Regions from separate parts of the Kitasatospora sp. NPDC093102 genome, predicted to be linked through region 1. Evidence: riboswitches for the same ligand, from Rfam matches in the RefSeq annotation. Region 1 holds a riboswitch; the other holds the start of a gene.
What was found. A riboswitch is a leader RNA that binds a small molecule or an ion and turns the genes downstream of it on or off. The one in region 1 is predicted to bind guanidine.

Region 1 (6,479 bases):
GGACGACTGCGCCCCGCCGCCCTGGTCGGCCTCGGCCGGATCACCGAACTGCGCGGCTGGCGCTACGAGGACGGCGGCACCGCCGTGCTCGGCGCCGGACTCACCCACGCCCGGATGGACCGCCCCGACTTCGCCGCGCTCATCCCCGCGCTCGCGGACGCCGCCCGCACCGCCGGCCCGCCGCAGGTCCGCAACGTCGGCACCCTCGGCGGGAACATCGTCAGCGCCGCCCCGGCCGGCGACACCCTCCCGGTGCTCACCGCGCTGGAGGCCAGCGTCACCCTGGCGCGGGCCGGCGGCACCCGCGAGGTGCCGGTCAGTCACCTGCTCACCGGACTCGACCCGGTGCGCCCCGGAGAACTGCTCACCTGGGTGCGCGTCCCGCTGCTGCACGCCCCGCAGGTCTTCCTCAAGGCCACCGGCCGCAGCGGCCCCGCCCGCGCCACCGCCTCCGTCGCGCTCGTCCTCGACCCGGCCCGGCGCGCGGTGCGCTGCGCCGTCGGTGCCGTCGCACCGGTGCCGCTGCGCCCGCTGGAGGCCGAGGCCTGGGTGGCCGGCTGCATCGACTGGGACGGCAGCCGGGAGATCGACCCGGCCGCGACAGCCGCCTTCGGCGAGTACGTGGCCGCCGCCTGCGTCCCCGACAACTACGGCGCCGAGGGCGCCTGGGAGGCCGTGACCGAGGGGCCGACCGCGGCCGCCGTTCGGCTGCGGCGTACCGTATCGGTGCTGGCCCGACGGGCACTGGGAAGGGCGCTGAAGTGACCACAGACCCCATCGAGACCCTGGACGCCGACCCGCTCGGCCCCTCCCCGCAGGTCAGCCGCGAGCTGCGCCCGTGCGCCTCGTACACGCTGCGGGTCAACGGTTTCGAACGGCCCGTCACCGACGCGTGGATCGGCGAGAGCCTGCTCTACGTGCTGCGCGAGCGGCTCGGCCTGGCCGGCGCCAAGGACGGCTGCGAGCAGGGCGAGTGCGGGGCCTGCTCGGTGCAGGTGGACGGCCAGCTGGTGGCCGGCTGCCTGGTGCCCGCCGCACTGGCCGCCGACAGCGAGATCAACACCGTCGAGGGCCTGTCGGCCGCCGGCGGCGCGAGCGACGTCCAGCAGGCGCTGGCCGCCTCCGGCGCCGTCCAGTGCGGCTACTGCACCCCCGGCATGGCGATGGCGGTGCACGACCTGCTCCAGCGCAACCACCGGCCCACCGAGGTGGAGGCCCGCCAGGCGCTCTGCGGCAACCTCTGCCGCTGCACCGGCTACCGGGGCGTGCTGGCCGCCGTCCAGACCGTCGCGGACGCCCGCGCGCTGGAGGCCGAGCAGACGGAGGAGGCCGCCGCGCAGGCCGTCGAGCCCGCTCCCGAGGCGCCGGCCGAGCCGGCCGCCGGCCCGGTCGCCGAGCTGCCGGTGGACCCGCCCGTCGAACCCGGGCAGGCCGTCGAGCCGCCGGTCTACACCGACGCCGAGGCCTGGATCGAGCACGTCCCGCAGCAGCCCGTCGAGCCCCACCCGGCCGCCCACCCAGCGGCGCAGCACCCCGTCGAGCCGCACCCCGCCGCGCCGCACGCCGTCCAGCAGGACCCGGCCGGACTGCCGTACGGCGACCCCCAGGGCGGCTACGACACCGGCGTGTACGACACCACCGTGCTGGCCCCGATCCGGGACGTCATCCCCGCCCAGGCCGCCGACGACCAGGTGTACTACCCGCCGCAGGGTTACCCCGAGCAGCCGTACCAGGCCACCCCCGCCCACGGCACCTACGTGCCCTACCCGGACGGCCACCAGCAGCAGAACGGCTACGACACCGGGTACGACGCCCCGGTCTACGAGCCCACCCCCGCGCACGGCACCCCGCTGCCCGGCGCCGCCTACGACGGCACGCCGCCGCACGGCACCCCGTACGCCGCCCCGCACCCGCACGGTGCCCCGGCCGAGGGCGGCGCCCCGGCCGGTGTCCCGTACGGCGCCACCCCCGCCCACGGCATCCGGCTCCCCGAGGACGACCACGCATCATGACGTCGCCTACCGACATCGGCGCAGCAATCCAGCAGGACGGCGGCGAGGGCGGCGCACCGGAGCCGACCGGCCTGGGCAGCTCCCCGCTGCGCAGCGACGCGCTGCCCAAGGCGCTCGGCATCTACCCGTACGCGGCCGACCTGTGGGCCGAGGGGCTGCTGTGGGGCGCGGTGCTGCGCTCACCGCACCCGCACGCCCGGATCCGCGGGATCGACACCTCGGCCGCGCTGGCGCTGCCCGGGGTGCACGCCGTGGTCACCTCCGCCGACCTGCCGCCCGGCCCGGACGGCACCCCCGACGGCGCCCCGGCCGGGCCGATCGTCGCCGACCGGCCGGTGCTGGCCGCCGGCGTGGTGCGCCACCACGGCGAGCCGATCGCCGCGGTGGCCGCCGACCACCCGGACACCGCCCGGCTGGCGGTCGGGCTGATCGCGGTCGACTACGAGCCGCTGGAGGCCGTCACCGACCCCGAGCAGTCCTTCACCGCGCCGCCGCTGCACCCGGACGGCAACCTGTTCCGCCACCTGCCGCTGCGCTGCGGGGACCCGGACGCGGTGGGCGAGATCGTCGTCGAGGGCCTCTACCAGGTCGGCCGGCAGGACCCGGCCCCGCTCGGCGCCGAGGCCGGGCTGGCCGTACCGCGCCCGGACGGCGGCGTCGAGCTGCACCTGTCCTCCACCGACCCGCACGGCGACCGCGACCGCACCGCCGCCTGCCTCGGCCTGGAGCCGGACCGGGTCCGGCTGGTGGTCACCGGCGTGCCCGGAGCCACCACCGACCGCGAGGACCTCTCCTTCCAGGTCACCCTGGCCCTGCTGGCGCTGCGCACCGGCCGCCCGGTGAAGATGACGCTCACCCGCGAGGAGTCCTTCCACACCCACACCTCGCGCCACCCCGCGCTCCTGCGGTACCGCCACCACGCCGACGCCGAGGGCACCTTGGTGAAGGTCGAGGCGCAGATCCTGCTGGACGGCGGCGCCTACGCGGACGTCTCCGCCGAGGCGCTGGCCGCCGCGACGGCCTTCTCGGCTGGCCCGTACGTCTGCCCGAACGTCTTCGTGGACGCCTGGGCGGTGCGCACCAACAATCCGCCGGCCGGCCGGATGCGCGGCGAGGGCGCCCTGCAGGCCTGCTTCGCGTACGAGTCGCAGCTGGACCAGCTGGCCGCCCGGATCGGTGTGGACCCGGTGGAGATCCGCCGTCGCAACGCGATGTCCACCGGCGACCCGCTGCCCACCGGACAGGCCGTCACCTGCCCGGCGCCGGTGCGGGCCCTGCTCGACGCGGTCGCCGCCGAGCCGCTGCCGGCCCTGCCGGTGGACGACCCGGACGCCGAGTGGCTGCTGCCCGGCGGGCCCGGCGGCGCGGGCGACCCGGCGGCGGTGCGGCGCGGCATCGGCTACGCCGTCGGCATGGTGCACATGCTGGGCGCCGAGGGCGAGGACGAGGTCTCCACGGCGACCGTGCGGGTCAGCGGCGACCACGCCACGGTGATCTGCGCGGCGGTCGACGCCGGACAGGGCTTCGCCACGCTGGCCCGGCAGATCGTGCAGACCGTGCTGGGCGTCAGCGAGGTCTACATCGCGCCGGCCGACAGCGACCAGTCGATCGCCGGCCCGTCCGCCCGCGGCCGGCACACCTGGGTCTCCGGCGGTGCCGTCGAGCGGGCCGCGCTGATGGTCCGCCACCAGCTGCTCCAGCCGATCGCGGCGAACTTCGGGATGTCGGCGGAGCTGCTCCAGATCGCCGACGGCAAGATCACCTCGTACGACGGGGTGCTCGGCATGCCGGTCGCCGAGGCGCTGGAGGGCAAGGAGCTGTGGGCCACCGCGCAGTGCCGCCCGCACCCCACCGAGCCGCTGGACGAGGCCGGGCAGGGCGACGCCTTCGTCTCCATCTCGTTCTGCGCCATGCGCGCGGTGGTGGACGTGGACATCGAGCTGGGCACCGTGCGGGTGGTCGAGATGACGGTCGCCCAGGACGTCGGCCGGGCGCTGAACCCGCGCCAGATCGAGGACCGGATCGAGGCGGGGGTGGCCCAGGGCGTGGGCCTGGCGCTGCTGGAGGACCTGCGGACGGAGGGCGGGGTGCTCCAGAACCCCTCGTTCACCGGCTACCGGCTGCCCACCGCGCTGGACACCCCGGAGGTGCGGATCGCCACGCTGCTGGAGGAACGCGACGTGGTGGCCCCGTTCGGCGCCAAGGCGGTCGGCGCCGTCCCCGCGGTGGTCGCCCCGGCGGCCGTCGCCGCGGCCGTGCGCGCCGCCACCGGCCTGCCGGTCGGCCGGCTGCCGATCCGGGCGGAGGACGCCGTCACGGCCTGACCGGATTCCCCGGACGGCAACGGAAATAGCGAAAAGGAATTGCCGGGCGACTTTCGGAGTCGACCGGCAATTCCTTTTCCGGTGAGGCCATGGCGGGAATCGAACCCGCGTGCACCGCTTTGCAGACGGTTCCCTAAGCCACTCGGGCACACGGCCAGTGAATTCATAGTGGCCGATCCGGGGGAGAGGGGTCAACGCCCCTTTGTAAATTCTGTATGGCAGTGTGTGCTACCGTCGGGGACAGGTGGCGGCATTTCCGTCACCCCGGACGAGCGCGTCGTACCCGGTGACGACAAGACGGCGCAGTTCAGCGGCAATCCGGCCGCTGTGGACTGCGGAGGTGTCGCTGTCGTGGCCTGGCTCGTTCTGATCGTCTCGGGTTTCCTGGAGACCGTGTGGGCGGTCGCCCTGGAATCGTCCAAGGGCTTCACCCGCCTCGTCCCCAGCCTTGTCTTCGGCGTCGCGCTGCTGCTCAGCATGGGCGGTCTGGCGTACGCGATGCGCACCATTCCGATCGGCACCGGCTACGCCGCCTGGGTCGGCATCGGCGCGGTCGGCACCGCGGTCTACGGCATGGCCGTCCTGGGGGATCCGGCGACGATGGCCCGGATCGTCTGCCTGCTGCTGATCGTCTCCGGCGTGGTGGGTCTCAAGGTGCTGCACTGACCTGCGCCGCGCCGCCGTCCCAGGACGCGGGACCGAGCCGATCACCGACCGGGGTCAGGGGCCATCGAGGCAGACGGCTCTTACGATGTTACGTATGACCACTGCCTCCCCCACCTCGGTCGACCCCGTGCCGATACCCCTCGACGACGACCCCGGTGGCGGGGTGCTCGGCGGCCGCTACCGCGCGCTGACCCTGGGGATCGTCTCGGTGGTCCTGGTGATCGCCTTCGAGGCGACCGCCGTCAACACCGCGATGCCGACGGCGGCCCGCCAGCTGCACGGCGTCTCGCTGTACGCCTTCGCCTTCTCCGGGTACTTCACCAGCACGCTGTTCGCCCTGGTCGTCTCCGGTCAGTGGTGCGACCGGCGCGGCCCGCTGCAACCGCTGTTCACCGGCATCGCGGTGTTCGGCGTCGGCCTGGTGGTGGCCGGGACGGCGCCCGGGATGTGGGTGTTCGTGGCCGGGCGGTCGATCCAGGGCCTGGGCGGCGGGCTGGTGATCGTCGCGCTGTACGTGGTGGTCGGCCGGGCCTATCCGGAGCGGCTGCGGCCGTCCGTGTTCGCGGCCTTCTCCTCGGCCTGGGTGCTGCCCTCGATCGTCGGCCCGCTGGTCGCCGGGGCCGTCACCCAGCACCTGGGCTGGCGCTGGGTGTTCCTGGCCGTGCCGGTGCTGATCCTCCTGCCGCTGGCCGTGATGGGCCCGGCGCTGGCCCGCTCCGAGCGTGAGCACCCGGTGGCCAAGGGCGGCGGTTTCGACCGCCGCCGCACCCGGCTGGCCGCGATGGCGGCGGTCGGCGCCGGCCTGGTGCAGTACGCCGGCCAGCGCCTCGACCTGATCGGGCTGATCCCCGGGGCGGCCGGGGCGGCGCTGCTGGTGCCGGCCGTCCTCGGGCTGCTGCCCGCCGGGACGCTGCGCGCGGTGCGCGGGCTGCCGGCGGTGATCCTGCTGCGCGGGGTGTCGGCGGGGGCGTTCTTCTCCGCCGAGGTGTTCATCCCGCTGATGATGACCAGCCGGCGCGGCCTCTCGCCGACGCTGGCCGGGCTGACCCTGACCAGCGGCGGCCTCACCTGGGCGCTGGGCTCGTGGCTCCAGGGCCGGCCCGCCGCCGAGCGCTTCCGGGTGCCGATGATCCGGGGCGGCTTCGTGCTGACCGTGGTGGCGATCGGGGGCGCCGCGCTGGTGCTCGTCCCGGCGGTGCCGGCCTGGGTGGCCGCGGTCGCCTGGGGCGTCGGCGGCCTCGGGATGGGACTGACCATCGCGTCCGTCAGCGTGCTGATGATGAAGCTCTCCAGGCCGGAGGACGCCGGCGCCAACTCGGCCGCGCTCCAGATGAGCGACGCGCTGGGCAACGTGCTGCTCACCGGCCTGGCCGGGGTGCTGTTCGCGGCGCTGGGCGGCGGCTCGGTGGCCGCCCTCCACGACACGGCGGAAGGCGCCGGGTCGCCCGGCGCCTTCGCGGTGGTGTTCCTGACCAGC
Region 2 (6,479 bases), on a different contig from region 1:
CTGGCGGTGCTGGTGCCGCTCGCACTGGTGGCGGCCCGGCGGCTGGCGGTGCTGCGCTTCGACGACAGCGTCGCCTCCGCGCTGGGTGTCGACCCGGGCCGGGTCCGGCTCGCCTGCCTGCTGCTGGCCGTCGCGCTGGCCGGGCTGGCGGTCGGCGTCTGCGGGCCGGTCGGCTTCGTGGCGCTGGCCGCACCGGTGATCGCCGGGCGGCTGGCCGGACCCGCGCGGGTGCCGGTGCTCGGCTCGGCGCTGACCGGCGCCCTGCTCGTCGTGCTCGCGGACGCCCTGGGACGGGTGCTGTTCGCCGGGGTGGAGATCCCCGTCGGCATCGTCACCACCGTCCTCGGCGGCCCATTCCTGCTCTGGGTGCTGCTCGGCCGCAAGGGCAGCCCCGCGTGACCACTTCTGGAGACCTCACGGTGAAGACCCCGCTCGTCGTCGCCCCCGACCCCGACGACCCCGCCTACCGCCTGGTCACCTTCGCCCACCGGGACGACGGCTGCGACGGCGTGCTCGCGCTGCTGCACACCGTCACCGACAAGGACCGCCACGCCGGCGACCTGACGCCGCATCTGATGAAGCGTCAGGCCGATGGAACCTGGTCGATCACCTACCGGTTGCGCGCGGACCACCGCGCCTCGTACCAGCTGTACCCGTTCCGCGGCGAGGCCCCCGGCACCACTCGCCCCGACTGGCTGCGCGTCCTCGACCACGCCCGCCCCGACCCGTACGACACCGAGCCCCGGCTGCCCGCCCGCGACGGCCGTCACCCCTCCTCGGTGCTCAGCCTGCCCGCCGCGCCCGCGCAGCCGTACGTGCGGCGGCGCGACGGCGTGCCGCGCGGGCGGACACTCGCCCGTACGGTGGCCGGCCGGCGGGTGGACGTCCACCTCCCGGCCGGGCACCGCGCGGACGGCGGCCCGTACCCGGGCGCGGTACTGCTGGACGGCGAGATGTGGGGTGAGGTGCTGTCCGTCGGCAACAGCCTCGACAACCTGACGGCGGACGGCGCGATCCCGCCCACCGTCGCGCTGCTGGTGCACACCATGGGCCCACAGCGCCCGGACGACCTCAGCTGCAACCCGGCCTTCGTCGACCTCCTCGCCGACCGTCTCCTCCCGTGGGCCGGCGCGGAGTTCGGCGTGAGCGACGACCCGGCCGCCACCGTGATCGCCGGCCAGAGCGCGGGCGGCCTCACCGCCGCCTACGCCGCCTACCGCCGCCCGGAGCGCTTCGGCAACGCGCTGTCCCAGTCCGGTTCCTTCTGGTGGCCCGACGGGACCGAGTTCGACGCGGGCAGCGAATGGCTGACCCGCCGCTTCGCCGCCGAGGAACGGCGTCCGGCCCGCTTCTGGATCGAGGTCGGCCTCCAGGAGTGGATGCTCCTCGCCCAGAACCGCCACCTGCGCGACGTCCTGACGGCCCGCGGCTACGACCTGGCCTACCGCGAGTTCAACGGCGGCCACGACTACGCCTGCTGGCGCGGCGGCCTCGCCGACGGGCTCGCTCACCTGCTCGGATCACCCGTGGGGATGGTTTCGACCGATTCGCACACCCCCGAACCTTCGGGCGCCTGACGTCGGGAGTCCATACCGGATGACCACGGGGGGTCGGCCATGAACGCGTCCATGAGCACCGCACCGGCCTGGTTCAAGTCCAGCCACAGCGGCACCGAAGGCGGCAACTGTGTCGAGGTCGCCCTCACCCCGGGCACCGTCCGCGTGCGGGACTCCAAGGACAAGACCGGCCCCCGGCTCGCCTTCGCTCCCCGGGCTTGGGCCGACTTCGTCGAGTTCGCCCGGAACGCTTCTCCTACAACCGGCTGAGTCCGCCGCCGGCCCGTGCTAGCGTCCCCGGGGCGGCGCAGCGGCGCCGGCCCCGGACGAGACGTGCGCCGTACCCGGCCTGCCAAGACGACGCACCCTGGAGGCGTCATGTCCGCTGCCGGTACTCCCATCACCCGTCCGCTGGACGTGCGATGGATCCACGGCTCCCCGTCCGCGAAGCACAACACCGACCCGGACATCCAGGTCCACGAGTACGACGAGCACACCGTCATCCTGCGCCAGAACAAGGCGGTCCACTACGAGGCGCCGTTCCTGTTCCTGCTGTTCGGGACGGAGCGGGCAGTACTGATCGACACCGGGGCGACCGCCGAGGCCGTGTACTTCCCGCTGCGCGCGACGGTCGACGAGCTGGTGGAGAAGTGGCTCGCCCGCAACCCCCGGCCCGGTGGCGACTATCCGCTGCTGGTCCTGCACACCCACCCGCACGGCGATCACGTCGCCGGCGACGGCCAGTTCGCCGACCGGCCGGCGACCACCCTGGTCGGCGGGGAACTCGCCGCGGCCTGGCCGTACTTCGGCTTCGACCGGGACGAGGAGGCGGTGGCCCCGGTCGACCTCGGCGGCGGGCGGGTGCTGAAGTGCCTGGCCACCCCGGGACACCACGAGGCGTCGGTCACCTACTACGACCCGTGGACCGGCTTCCTGCTCACCGGCGACACGGTCTACCCGGGGCGGCTGTACATCAACGACTGGCCGGCCTTCGGGCGGAGCATCGAGCGGCTGGTCGCCTTCGCCGAGAGCCACCCGGTGACGCACGTGCTCGGCTGCCACATCGAGATGACCCGCGAGCCGGGCGTCGACTACCCGATCCGCACCACCCACCAGCCCGAGGAGCCGCCGCTCCAGCTCACCTCGGCCCACCTGCACCGGATCCGGGCCGCCGTCGCCGAACTCGGCGACCGTCCGCGCCGGTACCCGCTGGACGACCTGATCCTCTGGCCGCACGAGTGAGCGCCCGGGGCCCCGGGGCCGGTCAATCCCGGTAGGGCACCAGCCGGGTCAGGTCCAGCTCGAAGCCGAACGGCTCCGGGATGCCGATCTTCTCGCCGAACTCCCGCTCCGTCCGGGTGTGGTAGCGGTCACGGTTGGGCTCGGAGAACAGCGCTGATGGATCGACGGCGGTGACGCCTGCATGACGATGATGTCGCCCGACAGTTCGACCTTGCAACCATCCGGCAGGCTGCGGCGGGCCTCTTCGAGCAGGCGGTAGTGCTCAGGGTTCATGCGCTCTCCTCCGGTGCTTCCGGCACAGTACCGCGCCCGGCGCCGTAGGCTCGGCGGATCGGTGACGCGTGTGGGAGGGGTGGCCCGGGTGGGGCGTGTGGTGGTGACGGGGTCGGCCGGGTTGGTGGGGTCGGCGGTGGTGCGGCTGCTGCGGGAGTCGGGCCGCACGGTGGTCGGGGTGGACCTGGTGGGGTCCCCCGACACCGACGTGGTGGCGGACCTACGGGACGGCGTGGCATGGCGCGGGGCGCTCGCCGGGGCGGAGGCGGTCGTCCACGCGGCCGCGCTGCACGCGCCGCACGTCGGGGTGCGGCCGGATGCGGAGTTCCACGCCGTGAACGTCGGGGCGACCGGGGAGCTGCTTTCCGCCGCCGAGGCGGCCGGGGTGCGGCGGTTCGTCCTCACGAGCTCGACCTCGGTGTACGGGCACGCGCTGGTGCCGTCCGACGGCGCGGCGGTCTGGGTGACCGAGGACTTGATCGCCCGGCCGCGCGACGTCTACGACGAGACGAAGCTGGCCGCCGAGCGTCTGGTGCTCGAAGCGACCGGCATGACCACGGCGTGCCTGCGGATCGCCCGCTGCTTCCCGGAGCCGCCGCCCCTGCTGGCCCGGCACCGCCTCTACCGGGGCGTGGACCTGGCCGATGTGGCGCGGGCGCACCTGCTGGCCGTCGAGAGCGCCACGGCTGCCGGGGTGGTGAACATCGCCGGCCCGTACCCCTGGCGGACCGACGACCTCGCACGTCTTCACCGGGCCCCGGCAGCCCTGATCGCGGAGCGCATGCCGGAGGCGGCGGCCGGGTTCGACCGGCTCGGGTGGGATCTCCCCCGCTCGATCGACCGCGTCTACGTGTCCGAGCGGGCCGCCAGGGTGCTCGGCTATCGACCTCGTCGCACCGTGGCCGACGTGCTGGCCGAAGCGGCCGGACAGCGCGGCTGGTCCGATGGTCGGATCGGCCGTCAGAATGGCGAGCATGTCGACTGACCGAACCGCCCGGATCCTCGGAGCCGTTCTCGGGCTCGTGTTCATCCAGACCGGCGCGAGCACGCTGCCTGCCGCCGTCGAGGTGGGGCTGCGGGTGGTGTCGCTGGCCGCGTTCATCGCGCTGGTCGGGGCCTGGAACCGGTGGGGTGGCCGGGAGGCTCCGCTGGACCGGACCGGGGGCAGGCCGAAGAACGCCGTCGGACGGAACTATCAGTTCATCCCGGCTGCCGGGGGAGCCGCGATCGTCGTCGGCATCCTGGTGGTCAACCGGCTGCTGCACACCCCACTGGCGACCGGACCCTGGATCGCCACCGTGGTGAGCGCGCACTTCTTCGTCCTGGCGGCTCTCTGGCAGCGGCCCTCGGTGCACGTCCTCGGCGCCGCGATGACGCTGTGCGCGGTGGCCGGGCTGGCCCTGGCCTTCGGCGGCGCCTCGACGGCCGCCGTCGGCGCGGTCGCCGGGGTCGTCCCGGGGGCGCTGCTCCTGGGCTCGCTGTGGCGGTGGTCCGTCCGGGCGCGCGCCGTTCCCGAACGGACCACCATCTGAGGGTTCAGTCCTCCGGGGGCGGGCCCGGGGCCTCCGTCGGGAGCCGGGCGGCCAGGAGGGCGCCGACGGCCACCAGGCCGGCGGTGAGCAGGAGGGCGAGGCGGTAGGGCGTCGGGCCCGCGCCGTCGCCGACCTCGCCGAGCAGCGCGGCGGTGGCGGCGATGCCGAGGGCACCGCCGAGGGTGCGCAGGATGGTGAACAGGCCCATCGCGCGGCCCATGGCGGGAGGCGGGACGTCGGCGAAGCCGGCGATCTGGACGGTGAGCACGGCGGTGCCCAGGATCAGGCCGACGCCGAACATCAACGCCCGCACCGCCCAAGGGTTTTCCGCGAAGCCGAGGGAGCCGACGACCACCGCCGCGAGCACCAGCGCGGGCAGGACGAGGCGGCGCGGACCGAGCCTCGGCAGCAGCCGGTCGACCACCTGCGAGGCGGCCATCAGGCCGATCGCCTCCGGGAAGACGCTCAGCCCGGCGTCCAGGGCCGAGGCGCCGCGCGCCGCCTGGTAGAGCAGCGGCAGTACGAACAGCGCGCCCATCAGCCCGGCCGAGGTCAGCAGGGCCAGCCGGCTCGCCGCGCCGAAGGTGCGGTCGGCGAGCAGCCGCAGGTCCACCAGCGGCTCGGCGTACCGGAGTTGATGACGAACCGCCGCGCCCAGCAGCGCCAGACCGAACAGTCCGCCGAGAGCCACGCCCGGGGAGGTCCAGCCGTGCGCCGGGCCGAAGCCGAGGGCGTAGGTCAGCAGCCCGAGGCCTGGGGTGGCGAGCAGGAAGCCGGTGGTGTCGAAGCGGCCGGCCGGGGGCTCCTGCTCGCCGCGCAGGCCGATCAGCCCGATGAGCACGGCCGCCGCCCCGACCGGCACGTTGACCAGGAACAGCCAGTGCCAGGAGAGGTGTTCGGTGAGGTAGCCGCCGAGCGGTGGCCCGAGGGCGGGCATCAGCGCGGTCGGGACGATCAGGATGCGGCCCAGGCCGGCCCGCTCGTGCGGGGCGAAGGCCCGGAACAGCAGGGTCATCCCGACCGGCGTGAGCAGCCCGCCGGCCACGCCCTGGACGGCCCGGGCGACCGACAGCGCGCCCAGGCCGGGCGCCGCCGCGCAGAGCGCGGAGGCGAGCGTGAAGACGGCGAGCGAGCCGAGGAAGACCCGCTTGACGCCGTACCGGTCGCCGAGCCAGCCGGCCACCGGCAGGCCGAGGGCGAGGCCGACCAGGAAGGCGGTCTCCACGGCGTTGGCCGCCTCGACGGGCCGGCCGAAGTCCTCGGCGATGCTGAACAGCGCCGGGTTGACGATGGTCGAGTCCAGGCCGTTCATGCACATCGCGGCCGTGTAGACGACCACCACCGCGGCGCGCCCCGCGAGCAGGGGGCGCGCCGGGGCCTGGACCGCCGGAGGGGTCACAGGGCGATCCAGTTCGCGGTGATCCACTCCAGTGCGGCCGCTCGCTCGCACGGGCCGTGCGCGATGCCCCAGCCGGCCGGGACGGCGGCGAAGGCGGGCCACAGGGAGTGCTGTCCCTCGGAGTTCACGAGGGCCAGGAACTTGCCGTCGGCGTCGAAGGGGCTGGCGGGGGCGTCACTCATGGGAGGACCTCTCCAGGTGGTCGGCGATCACGCTCGCGATGTGCGCGATCGGGGCGGGCAGGGTCATGTCCTTGTGGGAGCAGGCCACGTCGGTGTCGGCGATCCGGCCGGACACGTACGGCGTCCAGAGCTCGGGCACCAGGGTGTCGTCGATGGTGTCGACGGTGGCGCGGAAGAACAGCACGTCGCCGTCGAAGCGGCGGTGGTCGTAGCCGCGCACCAGGTGGTTGGTGTTGAGGTAGATCCGGTTCAGCGCGGCCACCGTGGCCTCGTCGAGCCCGGCGAGCGGGCTGCC

Region 2: another riboswitch for guanidine. It lies ahead of AB0O11_RS10910 (MBL fold metallo-hydrolase); the one in region 1 lies ahead of AB0O11_RS14100 (SMR family transporter).

The regions. Positions count from the first base shown of each region.
Region 1 is NZ_JBFBFA010000008.1:66,678-73,156, forward strand. It holds gene AB0O11_RS14080 (FAD binding domain-containing protein) at 1-765, shown strand, start outside; partial or broken gene AB0O11_RS14085 ((2Fe-2S)-binding protein) at 843-1,289, shown strand; gene AB0O11_RS14090 (xanthine dehydrogenase family protein molybdopterin-binding subunit) at 2,009-4,336, shown strand; tRNA gene AB0O11_RS14095 (tRNA-Cys) at 4,421-4,492, opposite strand; guanidine-III (ykkC-III) riboswitch at 4,578-4,643, shown strand; gene AB0O11_RS14100 (SMR family transporter) at 4,688-5,002, shown strand; gene AB0O11_RS14105 (MFS transporter) at 5,097-6,479, shown strand, end outside.
Region 2 is NZ_JBFBFA010000006.1:41,367-47,845, reverse strand. It holds gene fhuB (Fe(3+)-hydroxamate ABC transporter permease FhuB) at 1-399, shown strand, start outside; gene fes (enterochelin esterase) at 396-1,577, shown strand; gene AB0O11_RS10915 (DUF397 domain-containing protein) at 1,629-1,826, shown strand; guanidine-III (ykkC-III) riboswitch at 1,856-1,923, shown strand; gene AB0O11_RS10910 (MBL fold metallo-hydrolase) at 1,935-2,798, shown strand; gene AB0O11_RS10905 (hypothetical protein) at 2,821-3,015, opposite strand; gene AB0O11_RS10900 (NAD(P)-dependent oxidoreductase) at 3,133-4,056, shown strand; gene AB0O11_RS10895 (hypothetical protein) at 4,046-4,603, shown strand; gene AB0O11_RS10890 (DHA2 family efflux MFS transporter permease subunit) at 4,608-6,002, opposite strand; gene AB0O11_RS10885 (MbtH family protein) at 5,999-6,184, opposite strand; gene AB0O11_RS10880 (amino acid adenylation domain-containing protein) at 6,177-6,479, opposite strand, start outside.